DNA from 4 places in the Collimonas arenae genome. Region 2 is predicted to be linked to each of the others. Evidence: predicted binding sites of a transcription regulator. Region 2 holds the regulator's gene; each other region holds the start of a gene.
The links. The regulator sigma-54, encoded in region 2, starts transcription at its own class of promoters, with help from an activator protein. The targets are predictions, from matches to a motif close to TGGCANGNAANCTGCTTT.
Positions count from the first base shown of each region.

Region 1 (5,569 bases), 820 kb from region 2:
CACGCAGGCCATCAGGATTTCGGTGAGCGGCCCCACGACCTGATCGAACTGGTCGGCCCTGACATCTTCCACCATACAGGCAGTCAAGCGTTGCGGGGTGATGGTCGGGTCCATGACAAGTCTCCAGAAGCAGGCTGCATAAAAACAGGAAAAGCAAAACAAAAAATCCCAGGCGATGGCAATCAACCCGGGATTACGTAAAACGCCAATCAAGCCGCCGGATAGCGGTGTTACCTGCTATCCGGCGAAATCACGCCAAGCTTAGTCGTGATAAGCAGATTCGCCATGGCTGGAAATATCCAGGCCTTCGCGCTCTTCTTCTTCAGTCACGCGCAAGCCCATGACGATGTCGACCAGCTTGAATGCAATCAGCGAAACCACGCCAGACCAGATCAACGTCGTCGCCACGCCTTCGAACTGGATCCACAGCTGACCCGGAATCGAATAGTCTGGCAGGACCGCATTGGTCACGTAGTCATAGATCCCTGTACCGCCCAGGCTAGGCGCGGCAAACACGCCAGTCAGCAATGCACCCATGATGCCGCCGACGCCATGTACGCCGAACACGTCCAGCGCATCGTCCGCACCCAGCAAACGCTTCAGGCCGGTGACGCCCCACAGGCAGACAAAGCCGGCCAGCAAACCCATGACCAAGGCGCCCATCGGGCCGACAAAACCGGCTGCGGGCGTAATCGCCACCAGACCGGCGACAGCGCCGGAAGCGCCGCCCAGCATGGAAGGCTTACCCTTGCCGATCCATTCGCCTGCGCTCCAACTCAGCACCGCAGCGGCAGTGGCCAGCAGGGTGTTAATAAAGGCCAATGCTGCGCTGCCGTTGGCTTCCAGAGCGGAACCGGCATTGAAACCAAACCAGCCGAACCACAGCAACGAAGCACCAACCATGGTGAGGGTCAGGCTATGCGGCTTGAATGCTTCCTTGCCGAAACCAACGCGTTTTCCGATGACATAGGAACCGACCAGGCCGGCGATAGCGGCGTTGATATGCACCACGGTGCCGCCGGCGAAATCCAACGCGCCTTTTTGGAACAGCCAGCCGCCGGTCGCGGTCAGTTTTTCCGCCGAAGCTGCATCGACAAAACCGTCAGGACCAGGCCAGAACCAGACCATATGCGCCATCGGCAGGTAAGCGAAAGTGAACCACAATACGGTGAATACCAGGATCGCCGAGAACTTGGCGCGTTCAGCGAAAGCGCCGATGATCAGGGCGCAGGTGATCGCAGCAAACGCTCCTTGGAACACGACGTACGCGAACTCAGGTACGACTACGCCCTTGCTGAAGGTTGCGGCCACCGAATCAGGCGTCATGCCGTGCAAGAACAGGCGGCTGAAGCCACCGAAGATAGAATTCCCTTCCGTAAACGCGATGCTGTAACCGTAAAGGATCCACAGCACGATAATCAGCGAGAATACAGTGAAGCATTGCATCAGCACCGACAGCATGTTCTTGCTGCGAACCAGGCCGCCATAGAACAAACCCAGACCAGGCAAAGTCATCAGGATTACGAATGCGGTACAGACCAGCAACCAGGCGGTGTCGCCCTTGTTAGGCACCGGTGCGGCCGGCGCTGCTGCGGCAGGCGCCGCCGTAGCGGTTGTTGCCGGAGCGGGTGCCGCGACAACTGCTGCCGGTGCAGCTGGCGCTGCAGTGGAAGCACCTGCACCGGCACTGGCCGGCGCCACACTTGCCGTAGCCGGTGCTGTTGTAGCGGACGCCTCGTCCGCCGCCGATGCCGGCAGCATGGAAGTCGCCGCGATCAGCGCGCAAGACGCTAAAATCGTTGCAAATATTCTGTTCATATTTTTATCCCCTTAAATTGCGTCTTTGCCGGTTTCACCGGTACGAATACGAATAACTTCCTGCAGATCAAATACAAAAATCTTGCCGTCGCCAATCTTGCCGGTGCGGGCAGCGGTTTCAATCGCTTCCACAGCTTGTTCAAGAATACTGTCGTCTACTGCTGCTTCGATTTTCGTCTTCGGCAAAAAGTCGACCACATATTCCGCGCCGCGATACAGCTCGGTGTGGCCCTTTTGGCGACCGAAGCCTTTGACTTCAGTCACGGTGATGCCCTGCACTCCAATCGCCGAAAGCGCCTCGCGCACCTCGTCGAGCTTAAATGGTTTGATGATCGCTGTAATCAGTTTCATGTCGGCCTCGTTGTTTTGTTGGACGGACAGGCGAAACGCCTGCCGCTATTACTGTTTGATATTGTTAGAAAGTCTTCGCTAAAGAAAACACCGCTCCATTGCGGCCCAGGTTCTTGCCGCTCGGGCTGACATAAGCGCCGTCCTTGGCATTCGTACCTACGAAAGCCAGGCCCAAGGTAATGCCGGCCAGTTGGTCAAAGGTCTTGGTGGCGCCGATTTTCCAATCGGTATAGCTGGCAAAACTGGTGTGCTCAACGGTCTGATGACCAAGATGCAGCCCAAGCGTGACGCCCGCGCCGACATCGAAATTGGCGCCGGCGTCGTAATAAGCGCTGTTCTTGCTGTCGACGGTGCCGAACAGGTTAGTCATCGCATGCGAATATTTGAAGTAAGCAGGACCGTAGCCGAGCTGACCGTACAATTCGAAAGTATTGGCGTTGCGGCCGATCTGGCTGTAGTTGTTGGTCGGGTAGTAGTAATACAGACCGCCGACGTCATAGGTAAAGCCGCCAGGCAGATCGCCGCGCTTGCCAGCGTAGAGATCCCATTCCACCGGCCCCTTGCCGCCGGTGCCGGTATTCGCGCTGTCGACCGCATCCTTGATCCATTTGATGTTAGAAAGCCAGGTGCCTGCATACAGGCCGGTGGGATTATTGGTGTAGTCGGCGCCGCCCTGTAACGCCGGATCGAAACGCGTTTGCGAAATCCCGCGGAAGCGATAGTCGTTGACTGCACCGATGTTGTAGCTGACTTCATTATCCGGCTTGACATCCTCGGCATGCGCCAGACCTGCCGTAAGACTTGCTGTGACGCTTGCTGCTATTGCTGCGGCTAAAATCAGCTTCTTCATGAAAGTCCCTGTTGGTATGTTGAATGAAAAACCGATAAATCATTACTCTTCAGGCTTTCCATAGCAGAACCCATGCCAACTGTTACGGCACTTCCTTTTCCCCGCCAATACCACTTATGAGGCTATTTATTTGCTGTTTTTTTAGTGACTGTTAATTTCGAGACGTTCTTGCGCAGAAATATTGTGCAGTGCAGCGCACCAAAACGAAGCGCGCAGCCTAAGCTGCGTTATTTTGGTGCAGATAAGATATGTTTAAACTACATGACGCTTTGTAGCTGACTACAAATCATGCCAAGCCTGCTGCAATAATCGCAATGCTTTGTGAATGGCAATTTCATCCACGCCGGCAAAACCCAGCGCCAGGCCAGCGCGATGCTGCGGGTTCACCGGCTGGCCAGAAAGGCAAAAACGGCTCATCGGATTGATTTCGACACCAACGGCAATCGCCTTGGCCACCAGCTCAGCCTCTTGCTGCAAACTGACCAATGGCAGGCTCAGATGCAAACCGGCGGCAACCTTGGGCAGCGGTAGCTGCGCGCCGAACAACGGTGCCCAAGCCGCCATCAAGGCATCGCGCCGGGAGCGGCTGGCGCGTCGCATGCGACGGATGTGACGCTGAAAATGACCGGCGGCGATGAATTCGGCCATCACCACCTGATCCGCGGCCGGCGGATGGCGATCACTCATGGCACGTAGCGCGCTCAGTGCCGGCACCAGCTTGGCCGGCAAAACCAGGTACCCCAGGCGCAAGCCGGGAAAGGCGATCTTTGAAAAGGTGCCGACGTAGAGCACGCGGGCGCTGTGATCCAGGGCCGCCAACGGCGCCAGTGGCGTGCCGTCATAGCGATATTCTCCGTCATAATCGTCTTCGATAATCCAGCTGTCGTGGCGCTCGGCCCAGGCCAGCAATTCGAGCCGCCGCGCCAGCGACAGCGTGACGCCGACCGGATATTGGTGCGATGGCGTTACGTACGCTATACGGCAATCGGTATGCTGAGCCAATTGCGCAGTATCCATGCCATCCTGGTCCAGCGCGATTCCCACCAGCTGCGCGCCGGCCACCTTCAATGCAGCTGCTGCCGATGGATAACAGGGATTTTCTATGGCGACCTTGTCGCCGGCGTCGAGCAAAAGCTGCGCGCACAGGGCAATGCCATGCTGGGCGCCGGCGGTAATCATGATCTGCGACGGCTCGCAGACCAGGCCGCGCGCATGGCGCAGATAGGCCGCGACCAATTCGCGCAAACGAAGATTGCCGGCAGCCTCGCCATAGCCCATATGCGCCAACGGCGCATGACGCCAGAAATTACTTTGCAAGCGCGCCCAGATGGCGCTGGGGAACAAATCATAGGCTGGCACGCCAAGGCGAAACGCGCGCGCCGGGCCGTCAAACCGGCGCTGGCGCACTCCGTAGCCGCTCAGGCGCTGCTGCATGGTTGATTGCTGCATTGCCGGCACGGCTGCGGCCGTTGCAGCAAGATCGGGAGCGGCTGCCGCCGCCAAGCCATCGGCGTAAGTGCCATCGCCGACTCTGCTGCTGATATAGCCTTCTGCATATAGCTGCTCGTAAGCGCGCACCACAGTGTTGCGCGATACATTCAGCGCCAGCGCCAGATTACGCGAGGTAGGCAGCTTGATGCGATAAGTAGCCGGCGTCGCCAGGATGCGCTGGCGCAAAGCCAGGCAGAGCTGCTTGGCCAGACCTTTACCACCCTCGAGCGCAATCCCGGCCGGATCCAGATGCATGGATAGCGCTGGCGATACTGGTTTCATGCTTAATCGCGCTGCGTCGATGTCAGCAGTTGCCGCAACCAGGGTTTCCAGACGATCGCCACTGTGTGGGTGCCGTGGCCGCGCGTCACCTCGCTTTGCTTGACCATCACCATACGCGCGCCCGGCACACGTTTGACCTCACGTTCAAGAACACCGATTTCCGGCGGATTGATCAGATCGTCGGCGGAATTTACAGCAATCAGCGGAGCCCGGATCTTTTCCAGCAACGGTCCGGGATCGTAATCGCGCGAAGCATCCATGAAATACAAGGTGTCATTAGCGTCGGCAGTCTTCATCGAGATGGCGACGGCAGCATCCAGCGCGGCATCGGCTTGCGCCAGATCCGGCATCTGCTGCTGGCGCAGCACTGCATTGCTGGACATGAAAAAAAGCATCTGCTCAGTGGTACGCAAACTCGGCGGCTGCACCGTGTAATTACCGCCCTGCCACTGCGGATCGTTGCGGATGGCATCGATGATGATGCGACGCCAGACGCGGTTGCGGCCGGAAATCTGAGACGGCACACTGGCCAGCGGCATTAGGGCATCCATGAATTCCGGATGTTGTTCACCCCACATCCAGGTCTGCATGCCACCCATCGACGTACCCATCACCAGGCGTAAATGGTTCACTCCCAAGGTTTCCGTGAGCAGCTTGTACTGGGCTTCGACCATATCGCGGTAGCCATAATGCGGAAATTTGCTGCGCAGGCCGTCACTAGGTTTGCTGGAATTGCCATGGCCGATGCCATCCGGCAGTATCAGGAAATAACGTGAC
Region 1 is NZ_CP009962.1:5,305,961-5,311,529, forward strand. Features, by position in the region: gene LT85_RS23450 (GNAT family N-acetyltransferase) at 1-114, opposite strand, end outside; gene LT85_RS23455 (ammonium transporter) at 262-1,761, opposite strand; gene LT85_RS23460 (P-II family nitrogen regulator) at 1,831-2,169, opposite strand; gene LT85_RS23465 (TorF family putative porin) at 2,234-3,019, opposite strand; gene LT85_RS23470 (PLP-dependent aminotransferase family protein) at 3,299-4,792, opposite strand; gene LT85_RS23475 (alpha/beta fold hydrolase) at 4,795-5,569, opposite strand, start outside.
Region 1: the regulator sigma-54 is predicted to act here: its motif matches at 3,080-3,097, upstream of LT85_RS23465 (TorF family putative porin).

Region 2 (5,569 bases):
GCCGACCGCGGCATGATTGAGGACAACAACAGCAAGGTGCACCTGTACGGCAACGTCAATGCCGATCGTCCAAAAACGCCGAAGGCCGACAACTTCCACCTGAAAACGGAATACCTGCTGCTATTACCCGACGACGACATCATGGAAAGCGACAAGCCGGTAGAAATTACCTTGGGACTGTCGACCTTGAACGGCACCGGCATGCATTTCAATAATTCCACGCGTGAACTGAAGCTGTTCAGCAAGGTGCGTGGCGTCTTGCGCAGTACGCCGCGCGTTGCCGCCGATGAAGCGAAAAAATAAGCGGATCAACAAGACATTTTATGTGTAGGCCCCTATTCATTACCCAGGATTTTTCATGAAACGATTACTTTTTCTTTCCCTGCTGCTGCTTGGCGCCATAGGCGTCGCTCATGCAGAAAAAGCCGACTCGGAGAAACCGACCCTGATCGACTCCGATACGCTCACCTACGACGATGTCAAACAGGTCAACGTCGCCACCGGCAATGTAGTCCTGACCCGCGGCACGCTGGTGATGCATGCTGACCGGGTAGTAGTGACCACTGATCCTTCGGGCTATCAGTTCGCCACCCTGTATGCGGATCCGGGCAAGCTGGCCACTTTCCGTCAGAAGCGTGACGGCGGTCCCGACTTGTGGATTGACGGTCACGCGGAACGCATCGAATACGATGGAAAAACCGAAGTCACCAAACTGTTTTCGAAGGCGCAGATGCGCCGCTTGCAAGGTGACAAGCCGACCGATGAAGTCAACGGCGAATTCATTTCCTACGATAGCCGCACTGAATTTTATTCCGTCAACAACACCGTCAACGGCGTCAGCGAGGCTGGCAAAGGGCGGATTCGTGCGGTCATTCAACCACGGCCAAAGGTAACAACGCCATGACCGCTCCTAGCACCCTGATTGTCAAAGACCTGCAAAAAAGCTACGGCGCGCGTCAGGTGGTCCACGACGTTTCGCTCGAAGTCCGCTGCGGCGAAGTAGTCGGTTTGCTGGGGCCGAACGGCGCTGGCAAGACCACCTCGTTCTACATGATCGTCGGCCTGGTGCCTTCCGATGGCGGTGCGATCGACCTGGACGGCGTCGACATCTCGCGTCTGCCGATCCATCGGCGCGCAGTGCTGGGCCTGTCGTATCTGCCGCAGGAAGCATCGGTATTCCGCAAGCTGACGGTAGAAGACAATATCCGCGCTGTGCTGGAACTCCAACGCCCCAACGGCAAAGCGCTCAGCAAAGCCGAAATCGACGAGCAGCTGCACAAGCTGCTACATGAGTTGCAAATCGAAAAGCTGCGTGAAAACCAGGCTTTATCTCTCTCAGGCGGTGAGCGCCGGCGTGTCGAAATCGCGCGTGCGCTCGCCACCAATCCACGCTTCGTGCTGCTGGATGAACCGTTTGCCGGGATCGATCCGATCGCGGTGATCGAGATCCAGCGCATCGTCCGCTTCCTCAAGGAACGTGGCATCGGCGTGCTGATCACCGATCACAATGTGCGCGAAACGCTGGGCATCTGCGACCGCGCCTACATCATCAACCAGGGCAGCGTGCTGGCCAGCGGTAGTCCGGATGACATCATCGCCGACGAGTCGGTGCGCCGGGTATATCTTGGCGAGCATTTCCGCATGTAAGTTCACAGGATTCGGAATGATGTAGTCGGAGACAGAACAGGCCGCTGTCCGGCAGCGGAAATTAACGTTGTCTCGCATTTAGTTAACAGTGAATTGTCAGCACGGAATCCATGAAACAATCACTCCAGCTTCGCACCTCTCAACATCTTGCGCTGACCCCGCAGCTGCAACAGTCGATCCGTCTGTTGCAGCTGTCGACGCTTGAATTGCATCAGGAACTGGAACAGATCTTATCCGACAATCCACTGCTCGAGCGGGTCGACGATCCACTCGACAATTCGGTGCGCCTGCTGGCTGATGGCGCCATCAGCGGCAGCACCTCCACCATGGATGCGCCGGTAGGCGACAGCGAGGTCAGCAGCTCGCCGGCCGAAGGCGAAGCCAATTTCGATGCGCCCGCAGCGCCTGAGAGCGCTCCGGAGAACGCCGATAGCGACTGGAGTTTTGACGATATCGCGCGTAGCGCGAAGAGCTCGGACGATGAAGATGCGCGGCCCCAGCTGGAGGCCCACGAATCCACGTTGCGCGAACATCTGCAACACCAAATGCGCGAGACAGTGCACGATCTGCGCGATCGCGCCCTGGTCGAACTGATGATCGATGCCCTCGACGATAACGGCTATCTGGAAGAGTCGCTGGAAGAAATCCTGGGGCGCTTGCCGGTTGAGCTGGAGATCGCTATCGAAGAACTGTCGATGGCGTTGAAAATGGTGCAGAGCTTCGATCCTGCCGGTGTCGGCGCACGCAATGCGGCAGAATGCCTGGCCTTGCAGATCAGGCGCTTTGTCAAATTGCCATTTGTCACGCGTCGCCTGGCATTGGCGATTGTGCAAGATCACCTGATGCTTTTTGCGCAACGCGATTTCAATAAAATCAAGAAGGCTCTGGATTGCGACGACGAGGATCTGCGCGAGGCGCAAGCCGTCATCAAACAATGCAACCCGCACCCCGGTGCGCCGTTCGCGGCCAATGCATCCGATTATGTGGTGCCGGATGTGATCGTCCGGCGCGGCAAACAGGGCTGGCAGGTCATGCTTAATAATGACGTCATGCCAAGGCTCAGGGTGAATGTCCTGTATGCCAATATTTTAAAGCAGAGCAAGGGCGACGGCGCCCTTACATCCCAGTTACAGGAAGCCAAGTGGCTGATCAAGAACATGCGGCAGCGCTTCGACACTATCTTGCGCGTTGCACAAGCGATAGTGGAACGCCAGAGGAACTTTTTTTCGCACGGGGCGGTCGCCATGCGGCCGCTTGTGTTGCGCGAAATAGCTGATACACTGGGTCTACACGAGAGTACTATTTCTCGTGTAACCACTCAGAAATACATGCTCACTCCCCACGGGATGTTTGAACTGAAGTATTTCTTCGGCAGCCATGTTGCTACTGAGGCAGGTGGAGAGGCTTCCTCAACAGCAATACGGGCACTCATTAAGCAACTCATAGGAGCGGAAGATTCAAGAAATCCTTTCTCTGACAGCAAGATTGCCGACATGCTTGCGGAACAAGGTATGGTGGTCGCCCGCCGCACCGTCGCAAAATATCGCGAAGCATTAAAAATTCCGTCTGTTAATCTGCGCAAGGCCTTGTAGTTGTTTCTGGTTTGATTGTTAAGCTTACCCTTGCTATGTTCGGACATTACGGCTGTTTGTGATTTAACGACTCTTGCCAGAACAGTCCCCTGCGGATTGTTCGCTTAAAGATTCGATGCAGTCTGTTCAGAACCGCTAGCAATATTCTTGATAGGAGCGCTGTATGAACTTCACCATCAGTGGGCATCACCTCGAGTTAACCCCTGCCATTCGCGAATATGTACAAAGCAAACTAGAGCGTATCAAACGCCACTTCGACCAGGTCATCGATATCAGCGTGATCCTGACGGTCGACAAAATCACCGAAAAAGAAAAGCGCCAAAAAGCAGAAATCAATCTGCGCGTTAAAGGAAAAGATTTGCATGCTGAGAGTATCGCCCATGATCTTTATGCCGCCATTGATGCCCTGATCGACAAGCTCGATCGCCAAGTCATCAAGTACAAGGACAAGATGCAGGATCACCAGCACGATGCGATCAAGCACCTGCCGGAAGACCTCCCAGCCACGACCTGAACCGGCCGCCAATCCCGGCGTATGAGCTGCACTGCTCACGCCAATGAATGAACAAGGGCGCAGTCAATGCGCCCTTTGTTATTTTCAACTCTTTAGAGCGGCTTCAAACACATCTGGGGTTGCTGCCTCTCCTGGCCGTACTACTCGCGCTGCCTTCGTCGAAGCGTCTAGCCAGTTGTGTTTGAAGCCGCCTCTTAATTAATTCATGTAAATCATTTTACTGTTTGCGGCAGTCCGCCTATTTGAGAGCGCCGAAAACTTTGCCGATGATCGCGCTGCCGGCGCCGACCGGATCCTGGCGAATCGCTTTTTCTTCTTCGCCGATCATGGTGTACAAACCATCCAGTGCACGTTGGGTAACATATCCCTCCACCGTCGATTGCTGCGCCGGCACCATGCCGGTTTTGCCGACCTGCCCCATGATCGCGTTATATTGTCCCGACAAACCGTTGCGGTCGGTCACCCCTTTGACGATGGGCAGGAATTTTTCACCCAGTTGGGCCGAGGTCTTTTGCCGGAAAAAATCCGTCACCGAGGTATCGCCGCCGGTCAGGATGTTTTTGGCATCGGTCACCGACATTGATTTGACCGCATTCAGCAGCAAGGGCTTGGCCATCGGCACCGCCGCTTCCGCCGCATGGTTCATCGATACCACCAGGTCATCCAGTTTCTGCCCTTGGCCGGTCATCTTCAGGATGGGCATGGCCTTGTCGAGCACGCTGGGCAGGCCGATTTTTACCTTGTCGTTATTCAGGAAGCCATTTTCCACGCCCAGTTTTGAGACCGCGACGTCGGCGCCTTTTTGCAGTGCTGCCTTGAGGCCGCTGCTGGCATCCTGGTTGCTGAGATCGCTTAGCGACAAGGCGAAGGCTGCGGATGCGGATACCGCCAGAGTCAATGTGATTGCTGTTTGATATAGGTGTCGCATAGTTGATCCTCAATGAAGTGAAATGGACAGGGATAAAGTCTACCCCAACTTATTGCAATGAGATCAAGAAATGGAAAACAGCGTCGAAGTGCTCTTACAAATGCCCTTCGTCCACCAGGAACAGGCGCCGGTGTTCACGTATCGCATAGCGGTCGGTCATGCCCGCGATGTAGTCGGCGATCTCCCGCGCCTGCTGCTGCGGTTCCGCTGCCCGTTGCGCAAGCTGGTAGGCGGGCGGCAACAACGATGGCTCCGCGCTAAAGCAGGCATAGAGTTCTGCGACAATGCGACGCGCCTTGGCGGTCATGCGATTAACCAGGTAATGACGATACAGATTTTCACGCAGGAAGCGCTTCAGTAAAGCAGCCTGCTGCGCCATGCTATCGGAAAAGGCGATCAACGGCGGCGCATTGCGCACATCGTCGACGGTCTGCAGTCCTGCATCCCGGATACGTTGCTGCGAAGTCTGGATCAGGTCGGTGATCAGAGCATTGATCATGCGCCGGATAGTTTCATTGATCGCCCGCCGTCCGCTCAATCCCGGGAACAACTGTTCGACCTGGCGGCTGTGTTCCGCATAGAAATCGATCTGGTTCATCTGCTCCATGGTCAGCAAACCTGACCGCAAGCCGTCGTCGATGTCATGATTGTTGTAGGCGATCTCATCCGCCAGATTGGCAACTTGCGCTTCCAGCGTCGGCTGTTTGCGTTGTATGAAACGCTGGCCGATATCGCCGAGTTTCTTGGCGTTGGCCAGCGAACAGTGTTTCAAAATCCCTTCGCGCGTCTCGAACATCAGATTCAAGCCATCAAAGGCACCGTAGCGCTGCTCCAGCTTGTCGACCACCCTCAAGCTCTGCAAATTGTGTTCAAAACCGCCATGCCCTT
Region 2 is NZ_CP009962.1:526,306-531,874, reverse strand. Features, by position in the region: gene lptC (LPS export ABC transporter periplasmic protein LptC) at 1-303, shown strand, start outside; gene lptA (lipopolysaccharide transport periplasmic protein LptA) at 359-904, shown strand; gene lptB (LPS export ABC transporter ATP-binding protein) at 901-1,647, shown strand; gene LT85_RS02280 (RNA polymerase factor sigma-54) at 1,758-3,239, shown strand; gene hpf (ribosome hibernation-promoting factor, HPF/YfiA family) at 3,403-3,753, shown strand; gene LT85_RS02270 (DUF4197 domain-containing protein) at 3,992-4,681, opposite strand; gene LT85_RS02265 (deoxyguanosinetriphosphate triphosphohydrolase) at 4,776-5,569, opposite strand, start outside.

Region 3 (5,569 bases), 1.1 Mb from region 2:
CAACCTGTCGAAACTGCGTGCGCGCATCGGCATGGTGTTCCAGAATTTCGAACTGTTCCCGCACATGTCGATCCGTGAAAACCTGACTATCGGCCAGGTCAAGGTGCTCGGCCGTAGCCAGGATGAAGCGAACGAAAAGGGGTTGAAATACCTGGACCGCGTTGGCCTGATCGCACAGAAGGACAAGTTCCCAGGCCAGTTGTCGGGCGGCCAGCAGCAACGCGTGGCGATTGCCCGTGCGTTGTCGATGGATCCGATCGCAATGCTGTTCGACGAGCCGACTTCGGCCCTCGATCCGGAAATGATCAACGAAGTGCTGGACGTAATGGTCGGCCTGGCGCAAGAAGGCATGACCATGATGGTGGTTACACATGAAATGGGTTTCGCCAAGAAGGTCGCCAACCGCGTAGTGTTCATGGATAAAGGCCTGGTAGTAGAAGACTGCCGCAAGGAAGAGTTCTTCGGTGCGCCGCGCTCCGATCGCGCGCGTGACTTCCTGGCGAAGATCATTCACTGACCATCCGGATTTTTGCAGGATCAGAAGCCGTTCCGGATCAATACCGGGCGGCTTTTTTATTGCCCATCCGATCTTGGTTCGGAGCTGAGTCGTACAGGGAAAGCCAGGTCTTTCGCGGGGGTATTATCCCGGCTGCGGTAAAATGACGCCATCAAAACCTCCGCCGTACCATGCTCTCCGTCAAACCCTATCTGCGCAGTCTGAAACTCAATCCCGACATGGCGATTGACTACGATGCCTATCCTTTCAGCATTCCTGCGGTGCGGGAGCTGGAGCAGATCGAGTTTCATCCGGAGGTGACTTTCCTGGTGGGCGAGAATGGCGCAGGCAAATCGACCCTGATGGAAGCGATGGCGATTGCCTGGGGTTTCAACGCCGAAGGAGGCACCAGAAATGCGCGTTTCTCTACTGCCGATGCCCATTCCGAGTTGCACAGCTATCTGCGCACAGTGAAGAGTTTCAAACGGCCAAGGAATGGCTACTTCCTGCGCGCCGAGAGTTTTTTCAATCTGGCCACCTATGAAGAAGAATTGGAAGAGGGCGCTGGCCGGGTGCATCACTCCTATGGCGACAAGGGTTTGCACCGGCAATCGCATGGCGAGTCTTTCCTGGCGTTGCTGCAAAACAAATTCCAGCCTGATGGCTTTTACATGCTGGATGAACCCGAGGCCGCGCTTTCGCCCAACCGCCAACTGACGGCGCTGGCGATCATTCATAAGCTGGCGCAAGACCGCTGTCAGTTCATCATCGCCACGCATTCGCCGATTCTGCTTGCCTATCCGCATGCCAGGATCTATCTGCTGGACCAGAGCGGGCTGGCTGAAACCCGCTACGAAGACACCGAACACTATACGACTACCCGCCATTTCCTGAATAATCCGGCAGCCATGTTGGAGCAACTTTTTGCAGAAGAGAATGAAGATGACTGATACCTTGACCATTACCCGGCCCGACGACTGGCACTTGCACCTGCGCGACGGCGTCGCCATGGCGAGCGTGCTGCCGCACAGCGCGCGCCAGTTCGGCCGCGCCATCGTGATGCCTAACCTGAAGCCGCCGGTGACCACCACTGCACAGGCTGGGGCTTACCGCGAGCGCATCCTGGCGGCGCTGCCGTCTGATCTGGCGTTTGAACCCCTGATGACGCTGTACCTGACCAACAATACCCCGCCCGATGAAATCCGGCGCGCCAAGGACAGCGGCTTTGTGCATGCGGTAAAACTCTATCCGGCTGGCGCCACTACCAATTCGGATGCCGGTGTAACCGACTTGACCAAGTGCTACAAGACGCTGGAAACGATGCAGGAACTGGGCATGCCTTTCCTGGTGCATGGCGAAGTGACCGATCCGGCCATCGATATTTTCGATCGCGAAGCCGTTTTCATCGATCGCGTGATGCAGCCGTTGCGGCGCGACATGCCGGAGCTGAAAGTGGTGTTTGAGCACATCACCACCAAGGACGCGGCCCAGTACGTCGAGAGCGCTGACGGTCCGGTTGCCGCTACCGTCACGGCACATCATCTGCTGTACAACCGCAACGAAATCTTCAAGGGCGGGATTCGTCCGCATTATTACTGCCTGCCGGTATTGAAGCGCGAAGAACATCGCCAGGCGCTGGTGCGTGCGGTAACTTCCGGCAGCAAGCGCTTCTTCCTCGGTACCGACTCGGCGCCGCACCCCAAGGGTTTGAAAGAACACGCTTGCGGTTGCGCCGGCTGCTACACGGCCTTGCATGCGATGGAACTGTACGCACAAGCTTTCGACCAGGCCGGTGCGCTGGATCAGCTAGAAGCATTCGCCAGCTTTAACGGTCCGGCTTTCTATAACCTGCCGCGCAACCAAGGCAGCGTGACATTGAAACGCCAGCCCTGGACCTTGCCGGCCGAATTGCCTCTGGGCGAAACCACCGTGGTGCCCCTGAACGGTGGTGAAACAATCGATTGGCAGTTGATATAAAGTTATCAGGCCACCTCTCCGGTGGCCTGTCGCATCGACTTGGTGCGATTTTTGCATGCATGTACGGCAGGGATGGATAAAGGGGCTTCCATCCTGTCTAACCGTAACTCACTAAGTCATCTCCGGACGCGGGTTTCAAGCATGCAAAGTCTACGTATCGTTGTTGTCAATCCGGTCGCCATTGAGGGTGAAGACGACCCTGCGTTTGCGGTCCAGGCCGCGCGTGGCAAGGACTTGCGCATCGGTTTGCTGGAAGCCGGCTACAACATCGTCGCCTCGCTTCCGGCCGACCTTTATCTGCCTGAGAGAATTGCTCAGTTGCAACCTGACATGATCATCGTGGATGCCGAATCCAACGCCCGCGATGTACTGGAACACGTGGTGGTGGCAACCCGCGATGCGCGCCGTCCCATCGTCTTGTTTACCGAGGATGCAAAGACCTCCAGCATGGATGCCGCCATGGCCGCCGGAGTGTCCGCCTACATCGTGGCGGGTCTACAGACAGCGCGCATCAAGCCGGTACTGGATGTCGCTTTGGCGCGCTTCCGGCAAGAGCAGAAATCGCTTGCTGAGTTATCCGACACCAAGCTGAAACTGGCCGAGCGCAAAGTGCTGGAGCGGGCCAAAGGCTTGCTGATGGAGCACCATAAGCTGAGCGAGCAGGAGGCTTATCAAAAGCTGCGCCGGCTGGCAATGGACAAGAATCTGAAATTGTCCGAGGTGGCCCAACGCATTATCGACGCCGCCGATTTGCTGGGCTAAAACAAGCTGGCCAGATGGTCAGACATTCAACAGCAATGCCCGAAAATCGTGAGCACATTTGGTGCGACGCACAAAGCAAGTGCGCTTTCCGGGTGAGAAACGCGCGCTTTGTCGCAAAAAATCCTGGCACGTGGTTTGCATATAAACATTCAAGCGCCAACGATGGCGTCGCTGGAATCGGCTAACGGTGGTCCTTTCCACATAAGACAAAGGTGTCTTTCCACATGACTGGTGCATTGTGGAACGACGCCTTTTTTGTTTGCCGAAACCAAGGGGCCGTGCGATGGATGTAGAGAATGTGTTGCCGCAGGATGATCTGGATACAAGCCTGGCTGTCGATGGCAAGCGCCGCCAACTATTACAGACCGCGACACTCGCGGCAGGAGCCAGCATGTTGGGATTATCGAGCACTGCAACCGGAGCCTGGGCCGCCGGCTCGGACAAACCGGAAAAAACCGAAGTCAAGATCGGTTTCATTCCTCTCACCGACTGCGCCTCCGTCGTGATGGCGTCGCTGCTCGGCTTCGACAAGAAATACGGCATCAAGATCGTCCTCAGCAAGGAAGCTTCCTGGGCAGGCGTGCGCGACAAGTTGGCCAACGGCGAACTGGATGGCGCGCACGTGTTGTCTGGTTTGATCTACGGCGTGCAGATGGGCATCGGCGGACAAAAGAAAGACATGGCGATCCTGATGGGACTGAACAATAACGGCCAGGCGATCACTTTGTCGAAAAAACTGGCTGACAAGGGGGCGGTCGACGGCGCTTCGCTGGCCAAGCTGATGACCAGCGACAAGCGCGAATATACCTTCGCGCAGACTTTCCCGACTGGCACGCACGCCATGTGGCTGTATTACTGGCTGGCCGCCAACGGCGTTAATCCGCTCAAGGACGCCAAAGTTATCACCGTGCCGCCGCCGCAGATGGTGGCGAATATGCGGGTCGGTAACATGGATGGTTTCTGTGTTGGCGAGCCATGGGGCCACAGGGCGATTGTCGACGGCGTCGGCGTCACCGCCATCACCACGCAAGAGATCTGGAAAGACCATCCGGAAAAAGTACTAGGCGCCACCGCCGAGTTTGCCGCCAAGAATCCGAATACCTGCCGTGCACTGATTGCGGCGGTGCTGGAAGCCGGCAGGTGGATTGACGCCTCGCTCGCCAACAAGAACAAGATGGCTGAAGCGATTGCCGATAAATCCTATGTCAATACCAGCAAGGATGTGATCGACCAGCGAATCATGGGGCGTTACCAGAACGGCCTGGGCAAGACCTGGGACGACCCGAACTACATGAAATTCTACAACGACGGCCTGGTCAATTTCCCTTATCTGTCGGACGGCATGTGGTTCATGACGCAGCACCGGCGCTGGGGTTTGCTGAAGACCGATCCGGACTACCTGGCGGTGGCAAAGTCGGTCAGCCAGATCGCTCTCTACAAGGACGCCGCGGCGATGACGAATACGCCGGTGCCGAAGGATGTATTGCGTACCTCGAAGCTGATGGATGGCGTGGTGTGGGATGGCAAGAATCCGCAAGCCTATGCCGCGTCGTTCAAGATCCATGCATGACATGGTCCGGCAGTCGCCGGGCCATGGATTATCCGGGAGCGAATATGAATGCAATCATGGATACAACGGCGAATGCAAACCGCCAGGCGGCGATCATGGATAGCGCCGGGCATGAAGCGAAAGCACCGGTCGATACGGCCGCCGCGCCGCGGCCAATGCTGAAAACAATCAAGCGGCGCAGCAGCGCACCTTCCTGGCTGATGCAAATCATTGCGCCGCTGCTCGGACTGGCGTTCCTGGTGCTGGTCTGGCAGATCATTGCGATGAACAACAGACAGTTCCCGACGCCGCTGCTGACCTTGCAGGAAGCGTTCAAACTATTTTCAGATCCGTTCTACCGCACCAGTCCCAACGACCAGGGCATCGGCTGGAATATCCTGGCTTCGCTGCAGCGTGTCGGCGTCGGCTTCGGCCTGGCGGCTCTGGTCGGGATTCCACTCGGCTTCATGATCGGCCGCTTCGCATTCTTGTCGAGCATGTTCGGACCCATTATCAGTTTGCTGAAGCCCGTGTCGCCGCTGGCCTGGCTGCCGATTGGTTTGCTAGTGTTCAAGTCGGCCAACCCGGCGGCCATCTGGTCAATCTTCATCTGCTCGATCTGGCCGATGGTGATCAATACCGCGATCGGTGTGCAGAGAGTGCCGCAGGACTACATGAATGTAGCGCGGGTGCTGAACCTGTCGGAGTGGAAAATCATCACCAAGATTCTCTTCCCTTCGGTCCTGCCTTACATGCTGACCGGTGTACGGCTGGCGATCGGCACC
Region 3 is NZ_CP009962.1:5,070,701-5,076,269, reverse strand. Features, by position in the region: gene LT85_RS22415 (amino acid ABC transporter ATP-binding protein) at 1-517, shown strand, start outside; gene LT85_RS22410 (AAA family ATPase) at 688-1,446, shown strand; gene pyrC (dihydroorotase) at 1,439-2,473, shown strand; gene LT85_RS22400 (ANTAR domain-containing response regulator) at 2,615-3,235, shown strand; gene LT85_RS22395 (CmpA/NrtA family ABC transporter substrate-binding protein) at 3,519-4,805, shown strand; gene ntrB (nitrate ABC transporter permease) at 4,961-5,569, shown strand, end outside.
Region 3: the regulator sigma-54 is predicted to act here: its motif matches at 3,360-3,377, upstream of LT85_RS22395 (CmpA/NrtA family ABC transporter substrate-binding protein).

Region 4 (5,569 bases), 1.6 Mb from region 2:
TGTTGACCTGACTCTGGTCGATCAGGCGCTCTTCCCGCTCCAGCTTCAGCTGCTGCACGTTTTCACGCAACTCAATCAGCACTGGCATCTCGGGATTGTCGAGCGCCGTAACGATCGTATCGACCCACAAAGGCTCGCGCCCAACGCGCTCCAGGATCAGGTCCTGGCGGGAGTCATCGAACTGGTGCTCCAGCGCCTGCTGGAAAATCGCCAGCAGCTGTTCTGGATTGAGGAACAGGTCGGACAGCGTTTGCTGCTTCAGCAAACGGCAGGAACTCTCCAGCATGTTTTCTGCGGCGGCATTGGCAAACACCAGGCGCGCATGCTGATCAAGCACCAGCACTGAAGACGCCAGCAGATCAAGGCTGGCAAGCGCATTTCGTTCGGTGGGTTTTATTGGCATCCGGGCATCCTCATGAAAAGACCTGATTCCGACTGGCACCGCCTGCAACGGATGAGGTTGCACGCGGCAAGGCACGATGCGCCGCTGTCATGGGAAGTATCTTGGTGATTGAAATGGTGCATTTTCCGAGCATAACAAGCTTTGTAAGCGATGTCGGTGGGTAAAACGCCGGATTGCAACAAATTGGTGCATCCGGTACTTCCTTATCCGGGAGTCAGTCGGACTTAGGAGATCGAAGCGAAAAAATAACTGAGCGAGGACAGATTTTGCCGGATTCGAAGTGTCAATAGCAAGCTATTGACCAAGAAGCTGGTGAAATATGGAGCGCTCAGGTATTTTTGCAGCCGATCATCCTAAGTCCGACTGACTCCCAATACCGGATAGGCAAAAATAAAGGCCGCGATTGCGGCCTTATGCATTAAGCAAGGTTGATACCATGCTGCAGGATTACTTCAGATTCGACAGTTCCCGGTTGAGCGCGTCGATATTTTTCTCGCTGCGCGAGATATCTTCTTTCATCGATGCCACGCGGTCCTGGTACTTGGCGTAGTTTTTCTCATTGCCTTGCCGTTCCGGCGTACCGTCGTTGTAGTCTTTCTTGAGGTCGGCGAGGCGCTGTTGCTCCTTGCTCAATTCATCTTGCAGGATCTGGCGACGATCGTTGTCGCGGGTTTTTTGCGTGCCGTTATCGACTTTCGGGAAATCGCTCGGGGTCGACGCCGCCGGTTTGCTGACAGAACCGCCTTCGCGCACCGGCTTGCTCGACGAAGTCACGGTCAACGGCGGCAGGCTGACGCGCTTGCAGCCTTTGGTGTCACCGGTATTCTTGTATTCCTTGACGCCATTCTGGTCAACGCAAAGAAAAACTTCGCTTTCGGCATGGGCAACGTTGGCAAGCATGCTGACTGCCGCCAACAGCAGAAATCCCGGGGAAAAACGCAACATGAGACGCTTCATAGATTTTCTTCGCAATTCAATGGAGTCGCTAGTTTATGTCAAGAAACTTCCAATGACAAACCATCCCGCACAATATAATTTATGACAGCCGCACAGAGAAAACAAGCGTGCCAAAAAAACAAAAGGACAGGAAAAATTCCCTGTCCTTTTTATCTTGCCGGCCAATCTTGCGCTGTGCAAGAACGGCCGTCAAAACTTGCGCAATAACTTACACCGAATAGTACATATCGAATTCGATCGGGTGCGTCGTCATGCGGAAGCGTTGCACTTCCTGCATCTTCAAGTCAAGGTAAGCATCGATCATGCTGTCGCTGAAGACGCCACCACGGGTCAGGAACTCGCGATCCTTGTCCAGCGCTTCCAGTGCTTCTTCCAGCGAAGCGCAAACGGTAGGAATCAGTTTGTCTTCTTCTGGCGGCAAATGGTACAGGTCCTTCGATGCTGCTTCGCCCGGATGGATCTTGTTTTGCACGCCATCCAGACCTGCCATCAGCAATGCTGCAAAGCACAGGTACGGGTTAGCCAGCGGATCTGGGAAGCGGGTTTCGATACGGCGGCCTTTTGGATTCGCCACGTGAGGAATACGGATCGAAGCCGAACGGTTACGCGCCGAGTACGCCAGCTTGACCGGTGCTTCGTAACCTGGAACCAGACGCTTGTACGAGTTGGTGCCTGGATTCGTGATCGCGTTCAGCGCCTTGGCGTGCTTGATGATGCCGCCGATGTAGAACAGCGCGAATTCGGACAGGCCTGCATAGCCGTCGCCAGCGAACAGGTTCTTGCCGTCTTTCCAAACCGATTGGTGCACGTGCATGCCGGAACCGTTGTCGCCAACGATAGGCTTTGGCATGAAAGTCGCTGTCTTGCCATAGGTGTGTGCAACGTTCCAGATCACGTATTTCATGTTCTGGGTCCAGTCGGCGCGCTCAACCAGGGTCGAGAACTTGGTGCCGATTTCATTCTGGCCGGCGCCAGCCACTTCGTGGTGATGCACTTCAACCGGGATGCCCAGCGATTCCAGGATCAGGCACATTTCCGAACGCATGTCCTGGAAGCTGTCGACTGGCGGAACTGGGAAATAGCCGCCCTTGACGGTAGGACGGTGGCCGGTGTTACCGCCTTCGAGCTTGGCGCCGGTGCTCCACGATGCTTCTTCGGAACCGATCTTGACGAAGCAGCCCGACATGTCGGCACCCCAGCGGACGTCGTCGAAAATGAAGAATTCTGGTTCTGGACCGAAATAGGCGGTGTCGCCCAGGCCGGATGATTTCAGGTAGGCTTCTGCGCGCTTGGCGATCGAACGCGGGTCGCGGTCATAGCCCTTGCCGTCAGATGGTTCGATCACGTCACATTGCATGAACAATGTGGTTTCTTCCATGAACGGGTCGATGTTTGCAGTACTTGGATCCGGCATCAGCAACATGTCGGAAGCTTCAATACCCTTCCAGCCAGCAATAGAAGAGCCGTCGAATGCATGACCCGATTCGAATTTGTCGATATCGAAATGAGAGACAGGGACAGTTACGTGCTGTTCCTTGCCCTTGGTGTCAGCGAAGCGAAAATCAACGAATTTGACTTCGTTGTCTTTTGCCATTTTCAAGACTTCTGCGGCTGTCATTGCCATGTGAATCTCCTAAGGAATATGAAAATACTGCTAGTGAATTGTGCGCACCAGTCCAGGATCTGTTGCGCGCAAAATTCAGCATCGCAGTAACATCGTGGACAGGAAGTGAGAAGATGGAGACTCTCGGATTTAGGGAATCGAGGCGAAAATGCAGCCGATTGCTTAAATCCGAGAACCTCCCAGACCGAACAGCAACTTTCAGTACGACCAGAACTCAGGCAGGATGATAGCAGAATCCATGCCACCATCCGTCCGTGTAACTGTTCATAGTCGGTATTGTAATTAGCTAGTTTAAAAGGCTCAATTCAGGCTGAATTTGGGCTTTTCCTTTCGATCAGCCTAGGTATTGGGAAAATCATAAGTCACCACATCGGTGCAAGCACTTTCGATGGCACCGTTTTCGTGCAATCGATTGGATAAAATGATGTTTTGCGCAATTTTGGTGCACAAGACAATAAATTAAGACCATTTAAGACCATTATTTGATAAACCAGCAACTCCTCCAGGAGAAATAGCATGACCAGCAGCGAACTCTTCACCATAGCGAAACAACGCGGTCAAAACGATCAGCTTCCGTATGCCGGCGCCGTTACCCCCGGCGAGGCATTCGCCCTGCTGGAAGCGGACGCCGCCACTATTCTTGTCGATGTCCGCACCAATGCCGAGCGCGACTGGGTTGGCCGGGTTTCGATTGCCGGAGCGCAGCACGCGGCGGCGCAATGGTCGCAATATCCGGGTGGCGTGCAGAACCCGGATTTCCTGGCGCAATTGGCGCAGATCGCGGAAAAAGGCACGCCCCTATTGTTCCTTTGCCGTTCCGGCGTCCGTTCGCAGCACGCAGCCAAACTGGCGACCGAACATGGCTATGTCAACTGCTTCAATATTCTGGAAGGTTTCGAGGGCGACAAGGACAATAACGGCCACCGCAAGAACGTCAACGGCTGGTGCAAAGCGGGCTTGCCTTGGATGGGCGCCTAGAACTTCTCAGTTCTGGATTTTTATGACTTCTGATAGGCCAGGATACGGTTCTCGTATTTCTGGTCGTCAATCACGTGCCAGGCCATCCCGATGTCGGTGAACCCGTAGGCCTTGTAAAAGGCGAGCGCACGAGTGTTGCCGGCCCAAGCCTTAAGCCAGAGCAGCTTGCCGGCGTGTTTCATTGCATGGTCCAACAGTGCGCGGCCGATGCCGCGGCCATGAAAATGTTCCTGCACGTACAAGGTGTCGACTTCGACGCCGCCGTAGTTTTGTTCCTCGCATGGCGAGTCGAGATCCAGCAGGATATAGCCAAGCAGGTTGGCGCCATCCACTTCCACTAACAGGCGGTAATCAGTATCGGCAATTACCTCTTGAAAATATGCAGGCGTGAAGATGGTGAGGACTTCGCGTGCAAGGTCATCGCTGACGCCTTCGGTGGCGTAAGTATGTAGCCAGACCTGTATCGACAAAGCGGTCAGGTTCATGCAATCGGCTGCTACTGCGTCGCGGATCAAATTCCACTCCTTGCTTAATCTTAATAATGGATTTCAGCTGGCAAGCGAGGCAATCGCCACCCGCGCGGCGGCCAGGTCCCAGGCTGCCTGGCCAACGGTTTTGTATACCGGCAGCGCCGCTTGCTGCACAAAACCGTGGGCCAGCACATCGGGCAATTCACGCACCTTGCTCCAGTCGATCTGCGCTTGCAACAAGTCCCCCGCTTCGTGTTTGGCGCCTGCCAGGCAGTCCACCACCACAGTACGGCTATGCAAAAGCTCGGCCGGAAATTCCACCATGTCGGGCTTGAACGCGCCGACGCCGATCGCCAGCGTGTCGGCCGCGATATTAACCGGTATCACCGCAGTACGCGAGGTGGTCAAGGCTATCACCAAGTCGGTATGCGGTAATTCAGTAGCTAATTTATCCGCAGCCACGGGCTTGACCGTGATGTGCGGATGACGCAACTGCAATGCATCGCAAAAGGCTTTCGTCTTCGGCAAATCACGGGCGGAGATCCAGAATTCGCTGACGCCGAAATAATCAACCAGGCCATCGGCATGCGCGATGGCCTGGACGCCGGTACCGATCAGCAAGGCCGATTTCGGCTTGAACGGCAGCAAAGCCTCGATGCCGAGCAAGCTGACCGCAGCGGTGCGGCGCGCGGTAACGGTTGGTCCGTGCAACAGCGCCAGGCGGTGGCCGCTGGCGGCATCGAATACCACCACTTCGCCCTGGATCGCCGGTAACTGATGCTGCGCATTATTGGCGTGCACCGTGATCAGCTTGGTCATGCCGATATCGGCGGCGACCGCCGGCATGCATAGCAGCACGCTAGCCTTGTCGATCTCCACCACCATGCGTTCGGGGGCGTTGATCTTGCCTTCGCGCAGTTGCTGCGCAACTTTTACCAGCGCAGGCACCAGCGCAGAATACGGTAGCGCGGCGGCGGTCTGTTGAGCGTCGAGAATTTGCATTTGTCTGCGAACCATTCCTAAGAGGCTGTTGCAAACACAGCTGGCTAGGCGCGCCGACGAAGACAGTACGAGTAGTACGGCTAGGAGGGGCAACAACGCCAGATGTGTTTGCAACAGCCTCTAAATCACATTAGC
Region 4 is NZ_CP009962.1:4,563,677-4,569,245, forward strand. Features, by position in the region: gene glnL (nitrogen regulation protein NR(II)) at 1-403, opposite strand, end outside; gene LT85_RS20105 (hypothetical protein) at 851-1,360, opposite strand; gene glnA (type I glutamate--ammonia ligase) at 1,569-2,984, opposite strand; gene LT85_RS20115 (rhodanese-like domain-containing protein) at 3,501-3,962, shown strand; gene LT85_RS20120 (GNAT family N-acetyltransferase) at 3,983-4,447, opposite strand; gene LT85_RS20125 (delta(1)-pyrroline-2-carboxylate reductase family protein) at 4,511-5,434, opposite strand; gene lhpH (trans-3-hydroxy-L-proline dehydratase) at 5,565-5,569, opposite strand, start outside.
Region 4: the regulator sigma-54 is predicted to act here: its motif matches at 3,211-3,228, upstream of glnA (type I glutamate--ammonia ligase).